DNA from 3 places in the Paenibacillus sp. OK076 genome. Region 2 is predicted to be linked to each of the others. Evidence: predicted binding sites of a transcription regulator. Region 2 holds the regulator's gene; each other region holds the start of a gene.
What was found. Region 2 encodes CtsR, which represses protease genes until heat stress. Its sites were predicted from a motif close to ATGGTCAATAAAGGTCAAACA; they were not measured.
Positions count from the first base shown of each region.

Region 1: a site for CtsR is predicted at 1,524-1,544, ahead of clpP (ATP-dependent Clp endopeptidase proteolytic subunit ClpP). Genes of this name have one in related genera too.
Region 3: a site for CtsR is predicted at 1,197-1,217, ahead of clpP (ATP-dependent Clp endopeptidase proteolytic subunit ClpP). Genes of this name have one in related genera too.

Region 1 covers NZ_FOCH01000005.1:47,821-51,106, forward strand. The annotation lists gene clpX (ATP-dependent protease ATP-binding subunit ClpX) at 1-731, opposite strand, end outside; gene clpP (ATP-dependent Clp endopeptidase proteolytic subunit ClpP) at 744-1,334, opposite strand; gene tig (trigger factor) at 1,712-3,052, opposite strand; gene BMY78_RS26975 (hypothetical protein) at 3,188-3,286, opposite strand, start outside.
Region 2 covers NZ_FOCH01000010.1:884-4,169, reverse strand. The annotation lists gene BMY78_RS31205 (protein-arginine kinase McsB) at 83-1,153, opposite strand; gene BMY78_RS31200 (protein-arginine kinase activator protein McsA) at 1,182-1,706, opposite strand; gene BMY78_RS31195 (CtsR family transcriptional regulator) at 1,737-2,198, opposite strand; gene eis (GNAT family N-acetyltransferase) at 2,671-3,286, opposite strand, start outside.
Region 3 covers NZ_FOCH01000008.1:35,912-39,197, reverse strand. The annotation lists gene BMY78_RS30360 (sugar-binding transcriptional regulator) at 1-572, opposite strand, end outside; tRNA gene BMY78_RS30355 (tRNA-Arg) at 1,055-1,129, shown strand; gene clpP (ATP-dependent Clp endopeptidase proteolytic subunit ClpP) at 1,309-1,905, shown strand; gene BMY78_RS30345 (PdaC/SigV domain-containing protein) at 2,397-3,286, opposite strand, start outside.

The DNA.
Region 1 (3,286 bases), on a different contig from region 2:
CAAATGAAGAGTATGTTCGTAGTATCGATCTGGATGAATTCCTGATGTGGATGCTTACGACCACCTTGTGGTGGTACAGAAGCAACAGTTCCTTCCAGAATTTTCAGGAGCGCCTGTTGAACACCTTCACCCGATACATCACGTGTAATGGATGGGTTCTCGGATTTACGCGCTACTTTATCAATTTCATCGATATAAATAATGCCGCGCTCTGCTTTTTCCACATCATAATCAGCAGCTTGAATCAGCTTGAGCAGAATGTTCTCTACATCTTCGCCGACATAACCTGCTTCCGTCAATGAAGTTGCATCAGCAATAGCAAAAGGAACATTAAGGATTTTGGCCATCGTTTGCGCAAGCAACGTTTTACCAGAACCCGTAGGCCCTAACAGCAAAATGTTACTTTTTTGCAATTCAACGTCCTCAATCTTGCTTTGCGTGTTGATCCGTTTATAGTGATTGTAAACCGCTACAGACAAAGACTTCTTAGCCTGATCCTGTCCAATAACGTACTGGTCAAGAATATCGCGGATTTCTTTCGGTTTTGGAATATCTTTGAGGTCCAGTTCTTCGTCATGACCGAGCTCTTCCTCTACGATTTCAGTGCACAGTTCGATACATTCATCACAAATGTAAACGCCCGGTCCAGCGACCAGCTTGCGCACCTGTTCCTGAGATTTACCGCAAAAAGAGCATTTCAATTGCCCTTTCTCATCGTTAAATTTAAACATGAAACCACCCCTTTAGGAATTGATCGGTCTGCTGAGCACCTGGTCAATAATGCCGTACGTTTTGGCTTCTTCAGCACTCATGAAAAAGTCACGGTCTGTGTCCCGCTCGATTTTCTCAAGGGGTTGACCTGTACGATCGACGTATATTTGATTCAGTTTCTGACGTGTTTTAATAATCCATTCTGCGTGAATTTTGATATCCGCAGCCTGTCCTTGAACGCCGCCAAGCGGCTGATGAATCATCACTTCGCTGTTTGTCAGCGCATATCGTTTGCCAGGAGCACCGGCTGTCAGCAATAACGAGCCCATGCTTGCTGCCATACCTACGCAAATGGTCGATACATCCGGCTTGATATATTGCATCGTATCGTATATACCCATCCCTGCGGTGACAGAACCACCAGGTGAATTAATGTACAAGCTGATATCCTTCTCAGGATCGTCGGCTGCCAAAAACAAAAGCTGAGCTATGACAAGATTGGCTACATCGTCATCAATCGCACTGGTTAGAAAAATAATGCGATCCTTCAGCAAACGCGAATATATATCGTAAGAACGCTCGCCTCGATTGGTTTGTTCTACAACCATTGGCACCAGACTCATGAGACCAACCTCTTTTCTACATGTAATTAGACATAGGCTACCTGTAAAGCAAACCCAAATTCATTCTAACACGTTCCTGTGACAATGTCATTTTTCACAAGTGGTGTCAAGACGGGGTGAGTTTACTTTTTAGCCTGATCATATTTAACCATGTTTTCTATGTATGTGCAAATCGGAGCAATCCTATGCCGTTTCACCTTTTTTTTATTTGCAGGAGAACCATAGCACGTTGGATATGCATAACCAATACCGCAGCAATCCCCATCCATATTATTACTGAATCCTCTATAAAATGGATGCCATAATTTAAAAATAAGGCACGCAATGATTCACGTGCCTTATCGTTTATTCAGCTGTTCATTACATAACAGCTTGTCTTATTTTTCGTCAGCTTCTGCAGCAACTTCTTCAGCTGGAGCTTCAACAGCTTCAACGACTTTGCTGTTCTCAACGAGAACATCGATCGTTTTACGCAGTTTCACTTCATCACGAAGGCTGTCCAGGGAACCATTACCCTCGAGAATGCCACGAATCTCTTCAGCAGGACGCTTGTAAGACTCAGCCATTTTTTCGAGTTCTTGGTTAACTTCTTCGTCAGACACTTCGATGTTCTCCGCTTTACCAACTGCTTCAAGAACCAAGTTGTTACGAACACGTTTGGAAGCATCTTCCTGCATTTGTCCTCTCAGGTCAGCTTGTGTTTGACCAGAGAAGCTCAGGAACATTTCCAGGTTCATACCTTGGTTGCGCAGACGGTTGTCGAAATCACGCATCATGTTTTGTACTTCGCTCTCAACCATTGCAGAAGGAATGTCCACTTCAGCATTTTCAGCCACTTTTTCTACAACAGCATTTTCTTGAGCTGCTTTGGCTTCGTCTGCTTTACGGGATTCCAATTGTTTTTTCAGATCAGCTTTGTACTCTTCAAGCGTATCGAATTCACTAACATCTTTAGCAAATTCATCATCCAGCTCAGGAAGCTGTTTACGTTTGATTTCATGTACTTTCACTTTGAATACCGCTTGTTTGCCAGCCAGTTCAGCTGCATGGTAGCTCTCTGGGAAAGTCACTTCAACGTCTTTGAAGTCGCCTGTGGATAGACCCACAACCTGCTCTTCAAATCCTGGGATGAACGTGTTGGAACCAAGTTCCAGGGAATAACGTTCAGCTTGTCCGCCTTCGAACGGTACACCATCAACGGAACCGTCAAAGTCGATTACAGCAACGTCGCCGTTTTGTGCAGCACCTTCGTCGATAACAACGAGTTCTGCGTGACGTTGTTGAAGACGCTCGAGCTCTTCAGTCACTTCAACATCAGTTACTTCATGTTTGGCTACAGCAACTTCAACGCCTTTGTAGTCACCCAGTGTAACTTCAGGTTTAACGGTTACTTTCGCTTTGAACTTGAAAACTTGTCCTTTAGCGAATTGTTCGATATCTACATCAGGACGATCAACCGGGAAGATGTCCGTTTGGTCGATTGCTTCTGTGTAAGCTTCAGGAAGCAAAATGTCGATTGCTTCTTGATACAAGCTTTCCACACCAAAACGAGCTTCGAAAATTGGACGTGGAACTTTACCTTTACGGAATCCAGGTACGTTTGCTTGTTTAACTACTTTATTAAAAGCTTTGTCGAGTGCTGCAGTTACACGATCTGCACCCACTTCAACCTCAAGAACCCCAAGGTTCTTCTCTATCTTTTCCCAAGTTGCTTTCATTGTATACTTTCCCCTCCAAAATTCACATGTTCACGTAGGCAATCACGTACAAAATAACCATTTTAGTATAAACAAGATTAGATTCTTTTTCAAGGGGAATCCCTTGATACGGTTTGAGGAAAACGTTTCCGGCTCCTATTGACCGTCCAAACCGGCAGAAACAAACTGCTTCATCGATCGATATGCTTGCTCCAGACGAAAGCGCATCGCCCCTGTCACAGCATACATTGAGCG
Region 2 (3,286 bases):
ATTCAGCATTCAGTTATAGAAAATGCTCTATTATATAGAAGCCGCAGATGCGGCGTGAAACCTTTATAAACAACGCTTGAACCTAAGATTGATTGGCTGCACTGATCGTATCACGAATCAACTGAGCCCGATATATGTCACGCTCATCTGTCCGCATGTCTTCCCCAAATGTTTTCTGCAAAAAGCCCGGCTGCGTCATCACATTCAACTCGTTCATCACGGTTATGGACAAGCCGTCCAACAAGCCGAGATCCACACCAAGTCGAACATCAGACAAACGCTGTGCAGCTTCCTTCGAATCGACAATTGCAGCATGGGACAGAATGCCATATGACCGCATAACCCTGTCGGTAATTCGCAGTCTGGAGTCGGTAATTAACCGTTCTCTCGCGGTACGTTCATGCCCTATCATCTGTAACACAACACTATGCAGGTTATCAATGACTTCTTGTTCCGTCTGCCCCAGTGTGATCTGGTTCGAGATTTGGAACAGGTTACCCATCGCCTCACTGCCTTCACCGTAAATTCCCCGTACAGTCAGTCCGACTTGGGAGACTGCGGTTAGAATGCGGCCGATCTGCTGTGTCATCACCAGAGCGGGCAGATGCATCATGACAGATGCTCTTACACCTGTACCTACATTTGTAGGGCAACTGGTTAAATATCCTCTGCGGTCATCAAAAGCATAATCCACATGCGCTTCAAAAGCATCATCTATGGCGGAAGCTTTCTCCCAGGCTTCTTTCACCTGGAACCCCGGATAGAGGCACTGGATACGAAGATGATCCTCTTCATTAATCATAATACTGACAGATTCATCCTCACTGAGAATAACAGCACCATTTCTGGATTCGTTCGCAAGACTGGGACTTATCAGATGTTTCTCCACCAGCACCCGTTTGTCAAGGTCATCGATATCAATCAGATCCAGAGTATGAAAATCTCCAAAGGCATGAACGTCATCGTATTGAAGTACTTCGCTCAGCTTATTCAGCACTTCTTCCGATTGCTCATTGGAAGCCAGCATCGGAAACGGATAATGCTGCAGGTTGCGTGCGATCCGGACCCGGCTGCTAATGACGATCTCGGAATCAGCCGCATCACTACGCATCCAGTCGCTGAGCGCCTTCTCTGTAAAACGAAGATTAGGCATTACGCATCCCTCCTACTCATCACAAACTTTACTCCTGAGCTATTTCTTTTTCAAGTTCCCTGATCTGATCACGAATTTGAGCAGCTTCTTCAAACTCCTCTTGCGTTATGCTCTCCTGAAGATCCCGTTTCAGATCAGCAATCTGTCTTTTGACCTTGATGCGGCCACCAGCTCGTGCAGGCACTTTCCCCACGTGGGAAGTGCTGCCATGAACCCGTTTGAATAGCGGGTCCAAACGACTGTCAAAATATTTATAACAAGAACTACAGCCAAAGCGGCCGATTTTGCTAAACTGTGAATAGGTCATGCCGCATTCTTCACAACGAAGGGATTGTGCAGGTGTTGCTCCCGTATTGCCATTCTTGCCTGAGGGTTCAAAATCAAGCAACCCGGACAATAAGTTGTGAATAGAAAATCCGTTGGATGTTCCGGGAATCATTTCCCCTTTTTCACGAGCACATGACTCACAAATATGGAATTCCGTCTTCTCTCCGTTCACGATCTTCGTGAAATGGAGTGTTGCCGGTCGTTTGTTGCATTCTTGGCACAGCACAATGATGTACCCCCTTGATCCCGATAGTTTTCATTTACCGAGCAAAGATATTAACATCGCCTTTAACATTCTGGCACGAATTTGATCCCGGTAAGGAAGTTTGACCAATATAATCTCTCTCGATACAGCTGCCCGCATCAACCCGGCTTCCCTTTTGCTCAAGAAACGTGCTTCTTCCAGTTGGTAGATCAGACCTTCGGCAGCTGTCTGCCCGATCTCATCTCCAATACTATGGTGCAAATGGTTATGCAGAGCCGAGTGAGCTGGCAATTCGATTCGCTGTATGCGAACATAACCGCCGCCTCCACGTTTACTCTCTACAAGGTAACCTTTTTCGAGTGTAAATCGGGTGCTGATGACATAATTGATCTGGGAAGGCACACATGAAAATTGGTCAGCCAGATCATTACGTTGAATTTCGACCATTCCTTCGGGACTTTCATGCAAAATACTCTTCAGATATTGTTCGATAATATCAGAGATATTACGCATCGACTCATCCTCCACTGTCTGAAACGTTAAGTCAATAAGGACCCACACGCCCCTACAGAGTACACCTTCTCCACCCATTTAACCAATCAAGGAAACAGCGAAACTGATCTTCAACGGTCTTTAACAGGAGAGCGAAGGACGCTCGAAGGTCCTTTAATATTGCCTTTATCCGCTGATGTGTACTACCTTTAAAATGGCTCCCACCACCGGATTGCAGAAAGAAAGCTACGTAAGTATTTAACCTTTAGTTGACTTTGACTTTCTTTGACTTTATATACATTATAGCATATTTTGTGGTTTTGCCAAGAGGGAGCACTATTCATTTTTTACGATTTTACACGAAATATTCGGCTGACACAAAAAAACCTCTCCAAAATAACTGGAGAAGTCCATTTGTCTCACACTAGCAACGTAATGCTATACACGTTAAATCTATGAAATTGATCCTAGAATACTCTTTACTCTATGAGGATCAGAAAAAATCAAGTAAATACGTTTCCCGTTCAGGAATCGCTTGTTCCAAAGCCTTAATCGCTTCATTTGGTCCTTCCATTCTACCTATTTGAGCCATCTCTGAGGGCCTGCGATACCCCATCAGCATGGCGGTGAGCGCCTGAATATCTACTTTAACAGTCTGATCTTTAGCAGCCGAATCAGAGGTTTTCCATATCGAAGCTGTGCCATTCATCGCCACATTCAACTGCCATACCCCTTCATTCCATGGTGCGTGTGCGTCCTCTACCTGGAGATTAATCTGTACTGGTGAGTCTGGGCTCGCAAAAGGATACTGTGAAATAAATTGTTCTACACTCACAATACGTGCCATGAAGAATGGTATAACTTCCTGCTGAATCCGCGGATTGTCTAATTGAAAAGCAAGCATATCACTGGCTGGTGCCTGTAAAGTTACTTCCTCAATCATGGAATCATGGTTCGCAATAAAGGTCCACAAACCTTGTCTTGCCTCTTCATTCAGATAAATGATCTCTTTAATGGTAAACTTTCTTTCCTTAACCTCATATAAAACATAGCCTTGTGCTTTACCAGCTTCATCATAATATACAGCCTTCTGGCTGGCTCCATTAGTG
Region 3 (3,286 bases), on a different contig from region 2:
GATGCTATCGTATTGGCCTGAATTTCGAGGCTTTCTCCCAGCCCACCGCGTGCCGGTACGAACCAGACACCTTTCAGCGATGTTGGCGGAGTGAGTTGCTCTGCGACTTCAGCCGTTGTTGAACCGCCAGTTACGGCGACAACATCGTTATCACTCATGATATTACCCAGAGCCTTCGCTCCGGCTCTGCCCAGCTCCCGTTTGGCAAATGGAGAAATGTCCGAATCGCCGGGAACCACAACTACCTTTTGCAGACCGTAGGCTTGCTTGATGCGTTCTTCCAGTTCGGATAATCCAAACAGCTCTTTGGCGACGGGTTCCAACTGCTGCAGCAATTCATGCCCTGCCTCACTGATCTTCATCCCTGCACTGTCAATTTCAATAAGTCCCTGAGCCTTTAACAAATCGGTCTCAGCCCTCAGAACCCGCTCGGTCATCTGCATGGAATTAGCTAACGTTCTTCGTCCGATCACATCCGATAACATGATCTGGCGCAGAATCGTGTACCTCTTCTTCAAGACATCCATGAGATCAGGCAGAAGCTGCTTTTGTACTTCTAAAATCGTTCGCATGCTTTCCACTCCCGCAAGCTTCTCGTTCCAAGCTTTCTTTCATGGCCCTAAAACGTCCCGGGTTAACTTTTTAAGTCCCACGTCTATTCTACCTAAAACTGACGCGACATGCAAGTGTTTCAAAGCCTTATTTCGACACGTTTCAGGCGTTTGTACGCGCCTATTTTCACAATGTCACCCTACTCTGATCGAGAACAACCTGTTCGATACCATATATAGAAGCAAAGTAAATTTTCCATCTACATATTGCTTGCTGTTGTTTTTCATATGGCATATCCAAAACCTCTTTTAGCATTTACCTATTTGCGCTCTTTATCCACTTATCTTCATCATGATCATTTTCAAGCTTATCCAAACCACAACAGTAAACATCTGCTTGCAATTCAATTATTCATGAGCTATAATCAATATTGCTGTCACATCTTTGAAACTTCTATTTCAAAACAGCTTTATGCAGCTATGCTTGCAGCAATAATCAATGTGCGCCCGTGGTCCAATGGATATGACGTAGGCCTCCGAAGCCTGAGATCCAAGTTCGATTCTTGGCGGGCGCGCCACTCTTAATTAGTAGCTCATAACCCTTTTAACCAATGAAACCGAATAGGTTTCTTTTTTTTCAAACTTAGTTTGACTTTCTTTGACTTTTTGTTTGAAATTGTTTATGATGTGGGTAATACGGTAACAGTTTATATATAAACACCAATTTAACATTTACATTTCCGAGGAGGTTTTTCACGTGAGTTATATTCCAATGGTCGTTGAACAGAGCAACCGCGGTGAGCGCGCCTATGACATCTATTCCAGATTGCTGAAGGATCGTATCATCTTCCTTGGCAGTGATGTAAATGACGTTGTAGCGAATTCCATCATGGCACAGATGTTGTTCCTTACTGCGGAAGATCCGGAGAAAGACATTCACTTATACATCAATAGCCCAGGCGGATCCATTACAGCCGGTATGGCGATTTACGATACTATGCAATTCATCAAACCGGATGTATCTACCATCTGTGTAGGTATGGCGGCTTCGATGGGTGCATTCCTGTTGAACGCAGGTGCCAAAGGTAAACGTTTTGCATTGCCTAACAGCGAAATCATGATTCACCAACCGCTTGGTGGTGCGCAAGGTCAAGCTTCGGACATCGAAATTCGTGCCCGCCGCATCCTGAAAATGCGTGATACCTTGAACCGCATCATCGCTGAGCGCTCAGGCCAACCGCTGGAGCGTATCGAGAAAGATACAGATCGTGACTACTTTATGAGCGCTGCTGAAGCTGCTGATTACGGTATCATCGATAAAGTTATCGAAAACGTAGGTTCCCAAGGCATCTAAGCCGAGGCGAATCGCCAATTAAACGGATATACCATATAGGCAACTCAAAGGGTAACGCCCAGTTGAGTTGCCTATATGAAAAAAGGGCGCTCTCGTCAATATGACGAGGGCGTCCTTTTTTTTGAAGATAATTTAAGAGTGCATAATTCGTTTAAATCTAATAGCATTACAATGGCCCTAGAACCTATGTGAAGACGGACACTACAACAACACGAACACAGCTAATATTAACGTACATCACATCTAACGAACTGAGCACACGCTATTGACCATCATTTCAACGAAATGGAATTCTAACGAATCACAGGAATGTTATCGTTGCTATATGTTCCCGTTTTCTTTCGATTTCCCCGTTTCTTCACTCCATAGCCTCTCTACGATTCGTTACAATATCCCAAGCCTCATATCTAGCCTTATAAGATGCAACAGGTTCGTTAGAGTTCCAGATATCCAATGAATTACTTAAGGAATGACTAATACTTCCGATACTCTTACTTGTTGGCCGTTAAGCCACTGAACGGCTCTGTGCCTTTAGAAAGCAACTCTTTGTATGTGAACGGGAATTCTGGGAAACCCTCCGCATAAGCTGTGTACTCATACAACTGGAAGAATACAACTACACCAGTTGGGGTTACATAGAAATCCTGATCTTTATTTAGACCTTTATAGCCTTCAAGGTAACCACCACGGGCTTTAAGCTGATCTCCCACTTTTTTGCTTACTGTCTCACGTACGGTTTTGTTATTTTGGATCACATCATCCAGACTCAATTCCTTACCGGAATCCAGAGCAAAGGTGTGACCTGTACGGAACGTCATGCCATGTGCGCCTGCATAGTCCTGATAACTTTGCGTAATGAGCCCAAGTACACCATTTTCGTTGTATGTCACGACATAAGAACTCTCAAATGCATATGGACGGTTCGCTGCTGCATCACCAAATTCCTTGGTTTGTTTTTTGAAATCTGCTACAAAAGCATCGACTTCATCTTTCAACACCTTGTTGATAGCCGCTTCCGCTTTATCGTTCGCCAGTCCGCTCACCTGAGGATATTGAATATCGACTTCAGCATTCTTGATGCTGACTTTCACTGTTGCCGCTTTGACTGCCACGTTATTTTGCTTCACTTTGCTCAGCGACAGTGTCTTGGCTTTACCATCCCAGTTGCCCTGTACACCCAAATAATCTCTCATTGCAGAGAACGGAATGTACAATCGGCCATTAATCAGCTTCGCTTCTACCCCTGGGTAATACCCATTTATTCTCAGCATTGGATCACCATCCAACAGACTGATCGTCATTTTGTTATTGGCTGCTGTCAGGGCATACTCTTTGGTTTTCGCATCATATTTCAAGCTTCCACCCGCTACATCTTTGACAG